One region of the Microbacterium sp. JZ37 genome, then DNA from elsewhere that is predicted to be linked to it. Evidence: predicted binding sites of a transcription regulator. Region 1 holds the regulator's gene; each other region holds the start of a gene.
What was found. The regulator LexA, encoded in region 1, represses DNA repair genes until DNA is damaged. The targets are predictions, from matches to a motif close to TCGAACANNTGTTCGA.
Positions count from the first base shown of each region.

Region 2: a site for LexA is predicted at 2,108-2,123, ahead of GC092_RS03955 (HNH endonuclease signature motif containing protein). Genes of this name have one in related genera too.
Region 3: a site for LexA is predicted at 2,341-2,356, ahead of GC092_RS14415 (Rv2578c family radical SAM protein). Genes of this name have one in related genera too.
Region 4: a site for LexA is predicted at 1,728-1,743, ahead of GC092_RS02805 (HNH endonuclease signature motif containing protein). Genes of this name have one in related genera too.

Region 1 covers NZ_CP045253.1:2,374,749-2,378,585, reverse strand. Annotated here, with positions in the region: gene GC092_RS11015 (alpha/beta hydrolase family protein) at 1-484, opposite strand, end outside; gene GC092_RS11010 (methylenetetrahydrofolate reductase) at 630-1,568, shown strand; gene lexA (transcriptional repressor LexA) at 1,638-2,321, opposite strand; gene GC092_RS11000 (LysM peptidoglycan-binding domain-containing protein) at 2,573-2,926, shown strand; gene GC092_RS10995 (histidinol-phosphate transaminase) at 2,954-3,837, shown strand, end outside.
Region 2 covers NZ_CP045253.1:881,614-885,450, forward strand. Annotated here, with positions in the region: gene GC092_RS03945 (sensor histidine kinase) at 1-1,354, shown strand, start outside; gene GC092_RS03950 (response regulator) at 1,351-1,995, shown strand; gene GC092_RS03955 (HNH endonuclease signature motif containing protein) at 2,134-3,720, shown strand; gene bcp (thioredoxin-dependent thiol peroxidase) at 3,796-3,837, opposite strand, start outside.
Region 3 covers NZ_CP045253.1:3,112,519-3,116,355, reverse strand. Annotated here, with positions in the region: gene GC092_RS14425 (MMPL family transporter) at 1-250, opposite strand, end outside; gene GC092_RS14420 (aldose 1-epimerase family protein) at 356-1,273, shown strand; gene GC092_RS14415 (Rv2578c family radical SAM protein) at 1,278-2,333, opposite strand; gene GC092_RS14410 (M15 family metallopeptidase) at 2,440-3,423, shown strand; gene GC092_RS14405 (siderophore-interacting protein) at 3,434-3,837, opposite strand, start outside.
Region 4 covers NZ_CP045253.1:641,321-645,157, forward strand. Annotated here, with positions in the region: gene aspS (aspartate--tRNA ligase) at 1-1,409, opposite strand, end outside; gene GC092_RS02805 (HNH endonuclease signature motif containing protein) at 1,753-3,414, shown strand; gene GC092_RS02810 (DedA family protein) at 3,549-3,837, shown strand, end outside.

The DNA.
Region 1 (3,837 bases):
CGATCGCGGACGCGTCCTCCGCCGCACTGCCGTCGAGCGGGATGACGACGATGTCGCGACGGGGAGCCCCCGTGGCGCCCTGCGTCTCGCGGACCGCCCACAGCCGGCCCTCCGCGAGGACGAGGTCGCCGAACGCCATGCCGGTGCCCGCGGGCGTGAGCGGGATGGGCTCCGCATCGGTCGTGCGCAGGTACACGCGCTGATCCGACTGCTCGACGAAGAGGAGCGCGCCGTCGTCGGCCGCGGTCCACGCGCCGCCTCCGTACTCGTGGACGCGCGACCGCGCGCTCCACGGCGCGGGAAGAACGCTCGCGCCGTCGCTCGCCCGCAGCACCGCTGTGCGCCCCCGCTCGGCCGCGACTCCCTCGGCCCACCACACGTCGCCCCCGACGAACCGCGCGTCGCCGAGGCGCGGGGAGTTCCCCGCGATGTCGGACGCCGCGATGGGCGACGGCCACGAGCCGAACGGGAGCGTCTGCGTCATGTCCTCCACGGTAACCGGCGACGTTCCGACACGGAGCGTCACAGATGCTCCCGCGCCCGCGCGCGGGCGACTACGGTCGGGAGAGGAGAGGCCGGATGCGGCGGCAGGGGATCGCCGCGGCGACCGGAGAGCACGGAGGAGGGACATGGCGACGTCGGCCACGCCGTTCTCGTTCGAGCTGTACCCGCCGCGCACGCCCGCGCGCACCGCGGCTCTCGAGGAGACCATCCGCCGCCTGGCCGCAGCAGGCCCGGACTTCCTCTCCGTCACGTACGGCGCGGGCGGCTCCACGGGCGGTGCGTCGCTACGCGTGCTGCGGTGGATCCGCGAGAACACGGACGTCGAGCCGCTCGCTCACCTCACGTGCGTCGGCAACGACTACGCGACGGCGAGCGCCCTCATCCGCGAGTTCCTCGACGCGGGCATCCTCAGCTTCCTCGCCATCCGCGGCGACCCGCCCGCCGGGAAGGATGAGGACGACGCGTTCCTGGGCGACCTGCGGACCTCGGCCGAGCTGGTCCAGCTCATCCACCGCGTGCAGGCCGAGCGCGCTCCCTACGGCGAGACGACGATCCCGGGCGTTCCCGAGGCGGTGCGGGTGGACCGCGCCCCGCGTGCGCGCACGCTCGTCGCGGCCTTCCCCAACGGGCATCCGCGCTCGCGCCATCCGCTCGAGCACCTCGATGCGCTCCTCGCGAAGCAGGCGGCCGGCGCCGAGGCGGCGATCACCCAGCTCTTCTTCCATGCCGACGACTACCTGCGCTTCGTCGATCGCGCCCGGGCCGCGGGCGTGACCATCCCGATCCTCCCCGGCATCATGCCCGTGACCTCTCCCGCCAAGCTCGCGCGCATGCTCGAGCTCACGGGCGAGCCCCTGCCGTCGGAGCTGTCGATCGCGCTCGAGGTCGAGCCGACCCCCGAGGGCCGCAGGGAGATCGGCATCGCCTACGCGGCGGACCTCGCGCGCGAGGTGCTCGCCGGCGGGGCCCCGGGCATCCACCTCTACGCCTTCAACGAGCACGAGACCGTGCTCGCGGTGCTGCGCGAAGCCGGGGTCGCGCTGCGCGAGACCGCGGCTTCCTGACCGCCGGTTCGCTCCCGGCACACGAGGAGGGCGGGAGCCGACCGGCTCCCGCCCTCCTCGTCTGCGCCGTCAGACCGCGCGCAGGATGGCGACGACCTTGCCGAGGACCACAGCGTCGTCGGCGAGGATCGGCTCGAACGCCGAGTTGCGCGGGAGGAGCCAGGTGTGGCCGTCGCGCTGACGGAACGTCTTGACGGTCGCCTCGCCGTCGACCATGGCCGCGACGATGTCTCCGTTCTCCGCCGTGCCCTGCGACCGGATGACGACCCAGTCGCCGTCGCAGATCGCCGCGTCGATCATCGACTCGCCGCTGACCTTGAGCATGAACAGCTCGCCCTTGCCGACGAGCTGTCGGGGGAGGGGGAAGATCTCCTCGACCTGCTGCTCGGCCGTGATCGGGACGCCGGCGGCGATGCGGCCGACCAGCGGCACGAGAGCGGCGTCGCCGACCGCGGGGCCCGAGTCGGCCGGGTTCTCGGCCGCCGAGCCCGGGAGATCGATGAGCACCTCCATCGCGCGGGTCTTCCCGGGGTCGCGACGCAGGTAGCCGCTCAGCTCGAGCTGCCCGAGCTGATGCGTCACGCTCGAGAGCGACTTCAGTCCGACCGCGTCGCCGATCTCGCGCATGCTCGGCGGGTAGCCGTTGTGCTGGATGGAGCGCTGGATGACCTCGAGGATGGCCAGCTGCTTGTCGCTCAGGTTCTTGCGCCGCCGCGTGCGCGGCTTCTCCTCGCGCGTGCCCGCATCCGTCATGTCGTGCTCCTTCGCTGCCCCGCTCGAATGTCGGAGGTGCGTGATGTGGTGGTCCCGTCAGGACGACGCTAGCGGATCTCGACGGGATTCCGGGAGATTTGTTCGAGCGTGTCTCGCAGAAGTCGCGAAACCCGTTCGAAGAGAGTTCTTGACACCGCGACCACATCGAAGATAGGTTCGGAACATCACTTCGGGTCCGTCTCTCCCGGCCGAGCAGACGGACTCGAAGTGATCTACAGGAAGGAACCGCCATGCGCACGACCAGCTCCGCTCCGGCACGCTCGACCCGCCTCCGACTCACGGTGCGCGGCCGCCGGGTCCTCGCCGCGCTCGCCGCGGCTCCGCTCGTCGCGGCGATCGGATTCGGGGTGCTCAGCGGCGGCGCGGCCCTCGCCTCGCGCGAGGACAGTGCGCCTGCCGGCACCTTCGACACCGTCACGGTCATGGCGGGCGACACCCTGTGGGACATCGCGCAGGCGGTCGCCCCCGAGGCGGACCCGCGCGACGTCGTCGACGAGATCCTGCACCTCAACCAGCTCCCGGGGAGCGACATCGCCGCGGGGCAGGAGATCGCCATCCCCGCCGCCTACTCGACGGGCGAGTGAGTCCGTCGCGCGCTCTAGCATGGACGGGTGACCGTCTCTCTCGATGACCTCCCCCTGCGCGACGACCTCCGCGGACAGCAGCCCTACGGCGCTCCGCAGGCGCCGCTGCCCGTCGCGCTGAACGTCAACGAGAACACGCACCCGATCCCCGACGAGGTCGCCGACGACATCGCGGACTCGGTGGCCCTCGCGCTGCGGGATGTGAACCGCTACCCGGATCGCGAGTTCACGGCGCTCCGCGAGGGGTTCGCGGAGTACCTCGGGCACGGGCTCGAGCCCGAGCAGATCTGGGCCGCGAACGGCTCGAACGAAGTGCTGCAGCACCTCCTCCAGGCGTTCGCCGGACCGGGGCGGACGGCGTTCGGCTTCGCCCCCACCTACTCGATGTACACGCTGCTGACGCGCGGCGTCGGCGCGACGTTCGTCTCGGGGGAGCGGGGGGCGAACTTCTCCCTCACGCCCGAGAGCGCGGCCGCGCAGGTCGCGGAGGCCAGGCCCGACGTCGTGTTCCTGTGCGCACCGAACAACCCGACGGGGACGCCGCTCGAGAACGACGTCGTGGAAGCCGTCTACGACGCGACCGACGGCATCGTCATCGTCGACGAGGCGTACCGCGAGTTCGCGCCGCGCGACGTGCCCTCGGCGCTCCAGCTGCTGCCCGGGCGGCCCCGGCTCGTCGTCTCGCGCACCATGAGCAAGGCGTTCGCCTTCGCGGGCGCGCGCGTCGGCTACCTCGCCGCGGACCCCGCGGTCGTCGACGCCCTCCGCCTCGTCCGCCTCCCGTACCACCTCAGCGCGCTCACGCAGGCGGCGGCCTCCGCGGCCCTGCGTCACGCCGACACGATGCTCGCGATGGTCGACGAGATCGTCGAGCAGCGCGACCGGATCTCGGCCACGCTCGAGGCGCTCGG
Region 2 (3,837 bases), 1.5 Mb from region 1:
GCACCCGGACCCCGCGCTGCTCGGCGAGCGGGTGAGCACCGATTTCACGCGGGTGATCGCGGGCGACGAGGTCGTGGCCTGGGAGCGCGGGACCCTCGGCGAGTCGGTGCGCGCGAAGGTGCCCGTCCGCTCTCCGGATGGCGAGGCGATCGTGGGCGAGGTGAGCGTCGGCTTCGCACCCGCTCGCGTCTTCGCGGATGCTCCTCTGCTCGTGGCGCTCTTCGTCGCGATCGCGGTGGTCGCCCTCGCGGTCGCGGCGCTCGTGTCGACCCTCATCCGCCGACGGCTCGAGCGGCTGACGCGCGGCGTGCAGCCGGAGGAGCTCGGTGGTCTGCTGCAGAGCCGCGCCGCCATCCTCGAGGGCGTGCACGACGGGGTGCTCGCGGTATCGGACGATGGCCGCGTGCGCGCGGCGAACGAGGCCGCCCTCGAGATCGTCGGGGACGCGCAGGCGGTCGGGCGCCGCCTCGAAGAGCTCGATCTGCCGCCGCGGCTGCGGGCCGCGCTCACACGGGCGCTCTACGGCGAGGCATTCGTGACCGGCGAGCTCGTGCTCGCCGACCGTGTCGCCTACGTCGAGGTGCGGCGGGTCCGACACGAGGGGCGCTCGCTCGGCGTCGTCGCCGTGCTGCGGGATAGGACGGATGTCGTCGCGCTCGCGGAGCGCCTCGATGCCGTGCGCGCCGCGACGAACGCCATGCGCGCGCAGCGCCACGAGTTCGCGAACCGGGTGCATGCGGTTCGCGGCATGCTCGCGGCAGGGCGCATCGACGAGGCGCAGGGCCTGCTCGGCGAGTTCGCGGATCGCGGCGCTCTGCCGGAGGAGGCCGGGATCGATGTCGCGGATCCGTTCCTGCGATCCTTCCTCGCGGCCAAGCGGGTCGAAGCGGGGGAGCGGGGCGTCGAGCTGCGGATCGGGGCCGACACCTTCCTCGTCGGGGCGGTCGCCGAGCCAGAGGACGTCGCCGCCGTGCTGGGCAACCTCGTCGACAACGCCGTCACAGCCGCCGCGGCCGGAGCGGAGCCCCGGTGGGTCGAGGTATCGCTCCTCGATGCGGGGGAAGAGCTCGCGGTGACGGTCGTCGACTCCGGGCCGGGCGTCGACGATCCCGAGAGCGTGTTCGAGCGCGCGCGGGCGGCCGAGGACGACGTATCGTCGCGCGTGCACGGCCGCGGGATCGGGCTGCCCCTCGCGCGGCGCTTCACTCGACGGCGCGGCGGCGAGCTGTGGCTGGCCGAGGCGCGCGGCGTCGGGTATGGCGCTGTGTTCGCGGCGCGTCTGCCCGGCGTCATGCGCTCGCGAACGGCCGACGACGGGGAGGATGGGATGACGGCAGAGGGGGACGCGACGTGACCGGCGACATCCGAGTGCTCATCGTCGACGACGACTTCCGCGTGAGCGGCATCCATCGCGACATCGTGGCGGCGCGCGCCGGCTTCGAGGCGCTCCCGCCCGTGCGCGACGCGTCATCGGCGCGCACGGCCATCCGCGACCTCCGTCCGGATCTGCTGCTCCTCGACGTCTACCTGCCGGATGGCGATGGCATCGAGATCGGGCGGGAGTCCGGCATCGATCGCTTCGTGCTGAGTGCGGCCGACGACGTGCCCACCGTCCGCCGCGCGCTCGGCTCCGGTGCGCTGCACTACCTCGTGAAGCCCTTCGATCCGCGGGCGCTGCAGGACCGGCTCGATCGGTACGCCCGGTTCCGCAACCTCCTCGCCTCCGGAAGCGCGACGCAGGAGACGATCGACCGCGCGATGGCCGTGCTGCACGGGGGAGCGGCGACGACGCCTGCCCGCGCCGGCACGCAGCAGCTCATCCTCGACGCGCTCGCCGAGGGGGAGGCCTCGAGCGTCGAGCTCGCCGAGCGCGTGGGGGTCTCGCGCGCGACCGCGCAGCGGCATCTCGCAGAGCTCGCGGCCCGCGGCGCCGTGGAGGTGGCGCTGCAGTACGGATCGGCCGGACGCCCTGAGCACCGGTATCGCGTGAGCTGAGTCCTCCGTCGTCTGGTGTGCTGTCGTCTGGTGTGCTGGGTGGATGTCGGTGGTGTGTGCTAGCGCTCGTCGCAGAAACATCCCGATCAGGGGAAGAAAAGTATTGCGCTTGCCGTATCGATGTTCTATGCTGGCTTTATGGCGAAGGAGCCAGGATTCGAACCTTTCTTCCCGGGCGCGGCGGTCCGGGACGCGCTGACGCGGCTGGAAGGGCTGGCCGAGGGCGTGCGCGGGGTGACGGACGCGGACCTGATCGCGTTCGCGGGGGAGGTCGAGCACCTCGGGCGCACGCTCGATGCGCTGCGCACCCGGGTCGCGGGAGAGATCGATGCCCGCTCCCGCCGCGGTGACGACGACCCGCTCGCGGGCCGGTACGGGTGCCGCACCGGGCTCGAGCTGCTCGAACGGCTCACCGGGGCGTCGAACCGGGAGCTGCGCGGGCGGGTGCGGCTGGATGAAGCCACCCGCACCCGCACCGCCCTGACCGGGGAGGACCTCGATCCCCGGTGCGTGCACGTGGCCGCCGGGCTCGCGTCCGGACTGCTCGGTGTGGAAGCGGCCGCGGGGATCGTGAAGGCCGTCGACACCGCCCGCCGCGGCGGCGGGCATCCCGACCGGGTCGAGCTCATGGAACGCCACCTCGTCGCCCTCGCCACCGGCACCATCACCCCCGACACCGCCCCCGACACGGGCGTTGCCGACGCGGACGCGGCCGACGCGGGCGCGGGGCGGGATCCGCTGGAGGAGCTCGCGCCGGTCCCGCCGCTGTCGGTGGTGAACGTGCACGCGCAGGCGTGGATCGACGTGCTCACCGCAGACGGCACCGAACCCGACCCCGACCGGCCCGAACGCGACCGCACCCTGAACCTCGCCCCCCTGCCCAGCGGAGCCTTCCGGGTCAACGGCACCCTCGTCCCCGAAGCCGGCGCCCTCCTGCAGAACCTCCTCTCCGCCCACACCAACCCCGCCCGCAACGTCACCTTCACCCCCACCACAGACGGCGACACGAACGAAGACGACGCGGGCTCAGGCGAAGTCGATCCGAGCAACGACCCGGGCGCGGATGGCGGGGAGTTCGGTCCGGTCATGCCGGACACCCGCTCGCCGGCGCAGAAGCGGCACGACGCGTTCTTCGCGATGATCCAGGCCGCCTCACGCGCCGCCGAGACCCCCACCCTCGGCGGCGCCGCCCCCACCGTCATGATCCACATCACCGCCGACGACCTCACCACCACAGACACCGACACCGGCCGGCACGGCATCGCGCACCTCGACGGGGTCGACGCGCCCGTCCCCGCGACCGTGGCCCGCCGGATCGGATGCACCGGAGACATCCTCCGCGCCGTGTTCAGCCCCGAAGGGCGCATCCTGGAGCTGCGCAGCATCCAACGCTGCTTCACCCCCACCCAGCGCAAAGCCATCGTCGCCCGCGACGGCGGCTGCATCATCCCCGGCTGCACCATCCCCGCCGCCTGGTGCGAGATCCATCACGTCGAAGACCACGCCCGAGGCGGACCCACCGAAACCGACAACGGCGTCCTGCTCTGCTGGTGGCACCACCACCACCTCGACACCTCCGGCTGGAACATCCACATGCACCACGGCGTGCCCTACATCGTCCCGCCACGATGGATCGACCGCGACTGCACACCCCGCCCCGCACAAGGATCCGCCACCCGCATACGCACCCGCATCCGCCGCACCCTCACCCGCATCCGCACCTGACCCACCACGGAATGGCACAGCGCCGCGGCCGCCGACGAGAGTGTCGGGGACCGCGGGCGCGAGCGCTGAGGCGGGTCAGTCGATGCCGAGGTCGCGGCGCAGCCGCGCGACGTGCCC
Region 3 (3,837 bases), 740 kb from region 1:
GGCGCTGCTGCACGGCGGTCGCGTCGGCGCTCTCCGGCAGGTACGTCGTCTGGTCGTTCGACGACACCTCGTCGACCTTGCCGAAGTACGGTCCGCCGATGGAGGCGGCCGCGAACCAGACGAGGATGAGGATCGCCGGGAGAAGGATGCGCAGCCATCGCGGTGCGCGCGGGGTGCTGCCGTTCTGCGGCCTCACCGTCTGGACCCGGGGTGCGGAGGGAAGGTCGACGGGCGTGCGGCGGTCGCGCATGGAGCTCCTGTTCGGCGAAAGTCTTTAGCCAGGCTAGCAAACTCGGACGGCCGCGGAGCGCGATACTGGGGTTGCGGCGGGTGGCCGCAGAAGCAGGGAGCGACGATGAAGCGAATCGATCCGACCGGCGAGCAGGTCGTTCTCCGGGCACAGGGCGCGTCGGGCGAGGTCACCGCGCAGATCGCGCAGGTCGGGGCGTCGCTGCGCGCGCTGACGGTCGGCGGCGTCGACCTCGTGTCGCGGTACCCGGAAGGCGAGCGCACGCCATCCGCAGCGGGCATCGTGCTCGTGCCGTGGCCGAACCGCATCCGCGACGGCCGGTGGACGCAGCGCGGCGCCACGGAGCAGCTCGCCATCTCCGAGCCGAAGTACGGCAACGCGAGCCACGGACTGCTCCGCTTCGCGCCGTATGAGATCTTCGCTGGCGAGGCGGAGGCGACGCTGTCGGCCGTTGTCTATCCCCAGAACGGCTACCTGTTCACTCTCGCCACGAGTGTGACGTACACCCTGGTCGACGACGGGCTCGCGGTGACGCACCGTGTCCGCAACGCGGGCGACGCCGAGGCTCCCGTCGCGCTCGGCACCCACCCGTTCTTCGAGATCGGCGGCGTCGACACGGCGGACCTCGTGATCGCCGCGCCCGGCACGACCTGGTTCGAGGTGGATGACCGGATGCTGCCCGTCGCCGAGCACGACGTCGACGACGCGACGGATCTCCGCGACGGCGTGCGCCTCGGCGACGTCGCTCTGGATCGCGCCTACGGCGGCGTCGTGCGCGGGGAGGATGGGCTCGCCCGAACGACTCTGACGGCGCCGGACGGTCGCCGGCTCACCGTCTGGCAGGACGAGAGCTTCGGCTTCGTGCAGGTCTTCACGACCGAGAACTATCCCGGGCGCGACCTGGCCGTCGCGATCGAGCCGATGACCGCCCCCGCCGACGCGTTCAACTCCGGTCGCGCGCTCACGTGGCTCGCGCCCGGCGAGGAGTGGGTGCTGCGGTGGGGTGTGTCGTACTCGGGGTGAGCGCTCAGAACAGCGTGGGCGCCGCCGCCGGAGCCGAGCGTGTCTCGATGAACCGCGGTGCCGCGCGCGGCGTGACGCGTGTGCGCGGGGGCTCGTCCTCCTCGGCGTAGCCGTTCAGTCCGTGCGCGCGGATGAGCGGGCGGATGCGCTGCGCGAGCCACGTGCGGTACCCCTTTGGTGCCTCGACGGACGCCCCGGGATAGAGCCCGCGATACGCGGGGACGAGGTCGGGATGCTCGCGCTGCAGCCACTGGAAGAACCACGGCTTGACGCCGGGCCGCAGATGAAGCGCGCCGTAGACGACCCGGTGCGCTCCCGACGCCTTCACGCGCGCGAGCGCATCGTCGAGCGCTTCGACCGAGTCGCTGAGGTGCGGCACGATCGGCATGAGGAAGACCTGCACCCGGAATCCGAGGTCGGCCGCCGCGCGGACCGTGTCGAGCCGCGCCTGCGCCGAGGGCGTCCCCGGCTCGATCGCGTGCTGCAGCGCATCGTCGTAGACGGCGATCGACATCGCGAGCGAGATGTCGACATCCGCTCTGCGCCTCGCGAGCTGCGGGAGATCCCGCCGCAGCAGCGTGCCCTTGGTGAGGATCGAGAACGGCGTCCCCGAGTCCGCGAGCGCATCGATGATGTCGGGCATGAGCCGATAGCGCCCCTCCGCCCGCTGGTACGGGTCGGTGTTCGTGCCGAGCGCGACGTGCTCGCGCTGCCACGACGGGCGGGAGAGCTCGCGGCGCAGCACCTCTGCGACATTCACCTTCACGACGATCTGGGAGTCGAAGTCGCGCCCGGCGTCGAGCTCGAGGTACTCGTGGGTTCCGCGAGCGAAGCAGTACACGCAGGCATGGCTGCAGCCCCGGTACGGGTTGATCGTCCAGTCGAACGGCATCGAGCTCGGCCCGGGAACGTGGTTCAGCGCCGACTTGGCCATCACCTCGTGGAACGTCATCCCCGCGAACTCGGGTGTGGTGACGGTCCGCACTCCGGCGTCGACGCGGTCGAGACCGGGGAGTGCCGATGCGTCCACCGCACCCAGACGCTGCCCCTGCCACCTCATCCCTCCATAGAACAGATATCCGAAAATGATGTCAAGTCCATACTGGACAGAAGTTCGATCCGGGGAGTCGGAGGATCGTCAGGGTCGGGTCCGCGACAATGGGGGCATGACGAACGGGCGCTATGCACGGCGCCGCGGGCTCGTCGCGCGACATGCGGCGCGGCCGCCGCGGCTGCTCTCGGGGCGCGGCCTCGTCGTGCTCGCGACCGCGGCGGGCGTCGTCGCCGCGTGCGTCCTGGGTGCCGTCTGGTCGGTCGCCCACGACGAGCGCCCCGCGCACGCGTCGTCGGCGCAGACGGCGTCGCCCGCGCCCGTCGAGACGCCTCCCGGCTCGATCGAGTCGCTGCCCGTGCCGCAGTTCGAGGTGGTCGTCGCGGAGGATCCGTGCGCGTCGCCCGCCGCAGCGGCGGCCGGAGACGCCGCCGCGGTCGTCGCCGCGTTCGGCGGAGCGGAGGAGTTCCGCGAGGCGGCGGCGGAGGGCGCCTCGTGCATCCGCCTCGACGACCCGACGCAGCCCTGGGTGGTCGTGAACAAGCAGCGGCCCGTGAACCCGATCGACTACGCCCCCGAGGTGATGGTGCCCGCGGGCACGCGGAGCCTCGTCGGCGGCGGGCTGCGGCCGGACGCGGCCGCCGCGCTCGACGCGCTCGTGGCGGATGCCGCCGCATCGGGCGCGGGGGACGTGGCGCTCCAGAGCGGGTACCGCTCGTATCAGACCCAGGTCAGCACGTTCCAGGGGCAGATCGGCGCGCTCGGAGAGGAGGGCGCCGAGGCGATCTCCGCGCGCCCGGGCTTCAGCGAGCACCAGCTCGGTCTCGCCGCCGACGTCGTGGCCTGCACGTCGGGCAGCTGCGGCACGATCTACGACATCGCCGGCACGCCGCAGGGTGACTGGATCGTCGAGAACGCGTGGCGGCACGGCTGGATCGTCCGCTACGAGAGCGGCCACACCGACACGACCGGCTACAACCCGGAGCCGTGGCACCTGCGCTACATCGGGGTCGAGCTCGCGCAGGCCTACCACGAGGGCGGCTACCACACGCTCGAGGAGTTCTTCGGGCTCCCCGCTGCGCCCGACTACGCCGACTGAGCGGCTTCGGTCACCCGCCCGCGCCGGCCCCGACCCGCCAGTATCCGCAGAAGCCGATATCGGCCTTGTCGACGCCGCGCTCGTGGACGAGGAGCCGTCGCGCGCCGGTGGCGAGCTGCTGCTCCCCGACGAGGAAGGCATGGAAGCGCTCGGTCGGGAGCGCGGCATCGCGCAGCGCCGCGAGGGCGGCGGCGCCCGGACGGGCGTGCGGATCCTCGCGGATGACCCAGTGCACGGCGACTCCCTCGGGGTGCGCGAACGGGAGCGCGTCGTCGTGCGATGGCACCTCGATGATCGCGAGGCCGGTCGCGTCGGCGGGGAGCGATGCGCAGATGCCCGCGATCGCCGGCGCCCCCGTCTCATCCGAGACGAGCACCACGCGATCGGTGCCGCGCTCGGGATGGAAGACGAGGC
Region 4 (3,837 bases), 1.7 Mb from region 1:
AGCGCCTCGCCCGGGGCCTCCTCGAAGCGGTCGATCCACTCGGGCTTGGGCGACGTGAACGCGTGGTGCACGGCGGTCCAGGCGGAGTGGCCGAGGTCGACGTCGTCGTCCTCGCCGGTCGGCTTGAAGAGGGGCGCGTCGACGACCCACACGAACGACCATGCGCTCTCGTCGATCTGTCCCGTGCGCTTGGCGATCTCGACGCGCGCGGCGCCGAGCAGGGCGCGCGCCTCGCTCGTCCGGCCCGCCGCGAAGAACACGGCGTCGCCGGGCTGAGCGCCCGTCGCGGCGGCGAGCCCCTCGCGCTCGGCGTCGGAGAGGTTCTTGGCGACCGGGCCGCCGAGCGTCCCGTCCTCGCCGAACGTGACGTAGGCGAGGCCCTTCGCGCCGCGCGACTTGGCCCAGTCCTGCCACGCGTCGAACTGACGACGGGGGAGCGAGGCGCCGCCGGGGTGCACGACCGAGCCGACGTACTCCTGCTGGAAGACGCGGAAGGTCGTGTCGGCGAAGTAGTCGGCGAGCTCGACGATCGCGTTGCCGAAGCGCAGGTCCGGCTTGTCCGAGCCGTACAGGCGCATCGCGTCGGCGAAGGTGATGCGCTCGATCGGCGTCGGGATCTCGACGTCGATGAGGCGCCACAGCGCCTGCACGATCTCCTCGCCGAGGGCGATCACGTCCTCCTGGTCGACGAAGCTCGCCTCGATGTCGAGCTGCGTGAACTCGGGCTGGCGGTCGGCGCGGAAGTCCTCGTCGCGGTAGCAGCGTGCGATCTGGTAGTAGCGCTCGATCCCGCCGACCTGCAGCAGCTGCTTGAAGAGCTGCGGCGACTGGGGGAGCGCGTACCAGCTGCCCGGGCTGAGGCGCGCGGGCACGAGGAAGTCGCGCGCGCCCTCGGGCGTCGAGCGGGTGAGCGTGGGGGTCTCGACCTCGACGAAGTCGTGCTCCTCGAGCACACGGCGCGCGGCCGCCGATGCCTTCGAGCGCAGGCGGATGGCCGCGGCGGGCGCGGGGCGGCGGAGGTCGAGGTAGCGGTACTTGAAGCGCGCGTCCTCGCCGACGGTCTCGGTGCCGTCGAGCGCGGTCGAGACCTGGAAGGGGAGCGCGGCCGACTCGTTGAGCACCTCGACCTCGGACGCGATGATCTCGATCTCGCCGGTCGCGAGGTTCGGGTTCGCGTTGCCCTCGGGACGGCGCGACACCTCGCCCGTGACCTTCAGGACGAACTCGCTGCGCAGCGGGTGCGCGATCTCCTCGTCGCGGATGACGACCTGTGCGATGCCCGATGCATCGCGCAGATCGATGAAGGCGACGCCTCCGTGATCGCGGCGGCGATCGACCCACCCGGTGAGGGTGACGGTCTGACCGATGAGCGAGGCGTCGAGCGAGCCTGCCTTGTGGGTGCGCAGCACGGAGAATCCTCCTGGTAGGAAAGGGAACCGCACCATTCTACGGACCGCGCGCGTCCTGGCCATCCGCTCGCGGGAGCGGACTAGCCAGGGCTCGCAGGGCGCGGGGCGGCTGGCGGAGGCGCGCGGAACAGCGAACGCTGGCTAGTGCGCGGGGCGGTCCCGCTCGGTCGCGACAGATGCATGTAAGCATTTCGCTTACATGTCCCGAAGGATGTCGGTGGTCGGGACGAGGATGGGTCCCTTCTCTTGTGGCTCTGGGCGCGCGAGATTGCGAGCAACGGATCTTCGAAGAATCTTCGAGAAATGTCTTGCGCCTTGTCGTATTTGTGTTCTACCATGGGGTATGGCCTTCCCATGGGCGCCCGATGAGGGGCAGGATGATCCGGCCGGCGCAGTGTGCGCCGCGGTCGGGTTGCTGGGCGGGCTGTTCACACGGGTGGGGGACGTGGCGTCGGGAGATCTCGCGGGATTCACCGCGCAGGTGGAGCAGCTGGGGCGGGTCGTGGACGCGCTGCGGGTGCGGGCGGCAGGAGAGGTCGCGTGGCGGTCCCGGCGGGGCCTGGAACGGCCCCTCGCGGGAGAGCTCGGCTGCCGGGACGGGAGGGAACTGCTCGAGCGGCTCACCGGGATCCCCGGGCCGGCGGTATCCGCGCGGGTGCGGCTGGATGAGGCCACCCGCGACCGGGAAGGCCCCACCGGGCTCCCCCTGCCGCCGGCGCACCCGGCGGTGGCCGCGGCGGTGGAAGCGGGCCTGCTCGGGGCGGAGCCGGCGGCGCTGATCGTGAAGGCCGTCGCCACCGCCCGCCGCGGCGCGCCCGCCTCCGAGGCCGACAAGCTCGAGGTGATGGAGCGTCACCTCGTCGGGATCGCCACCGGCGCGATCGCGACCGACCTGGACGAGGCCGCACCCCCGGCGCAGATGACCTCCGCCTACTCCGACGGCACGGCCGCGGCCGTGCCGTGGAGCGTCGTGAAAGCGCACGCGGACGCGTGGGTGGACGTCCTCACCGCGGACGGCCTCCCACCCGACCCCGAACGCCCCATCCGCAACCGCACCCTCACCCTCACACCCCTGCCCGACGGGGCCTTCCGCGTCAACGGCACCCTCGTCCCCGAAGCCGGCGCCCTCCTGCAGAACCTCCTCTCCGCCCACACCAACCCCGCCCGCCACGTCACCTTCACCCCCACCACAGACCACGACGACGACGCGGCCGAGGCCGACAACGGTGCGGACGGTGCGGACGCGGCCGCAGGAGACTGCGCGGCAGGCGCAGCTGCGAGCGATGGCCTGGACACGGATGGCGATGGCGGGTTCTTCGACGGGATCGACACCGAGACCCGCAACGACACAGACCCGTGGGGACCGGACGAGATCATCCACGACCCCCGCACCCCCGGACAGAAACGCCACGACGCGTTCTTCGCGATGATCCAGGCCGCCTCACGCGCCGCCGAGACCCCCACCCTCGGCGGCGCCGCCCCCACCGTCATGATCCACATCACCGCCCACGACCTCACCACCACAGACACCGACACCGGCCGGCACGGCATCGCGCACCTCGACGGGGTCGACGCGCCCGTCCCCGCGACCGTGGCCCGCCGGATCGGATGCACCGGAGACATCCTCCGCGCCGTCTTCAGTCCCGAGGGGCGCATCCTCGAGCTGCGCAGCATCCAACGCTGCTTCACCCCCACCCAGCGCAAAGCCATCGTCGCCCGCGACGGAGGCTGCATCATCCCCGGCTGCACCATCCCCGCCGCCTGGTGCGAAATCCATCACGTCCAAGACCACGCCCGAGGCGGACCCACCGAAACCGACAACGGCGTCCTGCTCTGCTGGTGGCACCACCACCACCTCGACACCTCCGGCTGGACCATCCACATGCACCACGGCGTGCCCTACATCGCCGCCCCCAACTGGATCGACCGACACCACCGCCACCGACCAGCACCCACCTCCCGCACCAGACTCCACACCAAACTCACCCAACACCTCAGATGCTGACAACCGCGCAGATGCCGAACCACGCGCGACGAGCGCACAGGCGATCCCGGCCCTTCGCACAGGGAACCCGGATGCGCCGTCGATAGCGTCGAGCCCGACCCCACCGCCCGCGCCGACGGAAAGGCCGCACCGACATGACGACGACCGAGATCGCGGCCGCCGCCGACGGAGGATCCTGGCTCTCCACTCTCGTGGATGCGGTCGTGGGGCTCATGGACGTCATCGGCCCCTACGGCGCCGGCGTCGCGATCGCGGCCGAGAACCTCTTCCCGCCGCTGCCGAGCGAGGCCATCCTCCCCATGGCGGGCCTCGCCGCCCATCGCGGCGCATTCGCGCTGTGGGAGGCGATCCTCTGGACGACCGTCGGGTCCGTCGTCGGCGCGCTCCTCCTCTACGGCATCGGCGTCTGGTTCGGCGTCGACC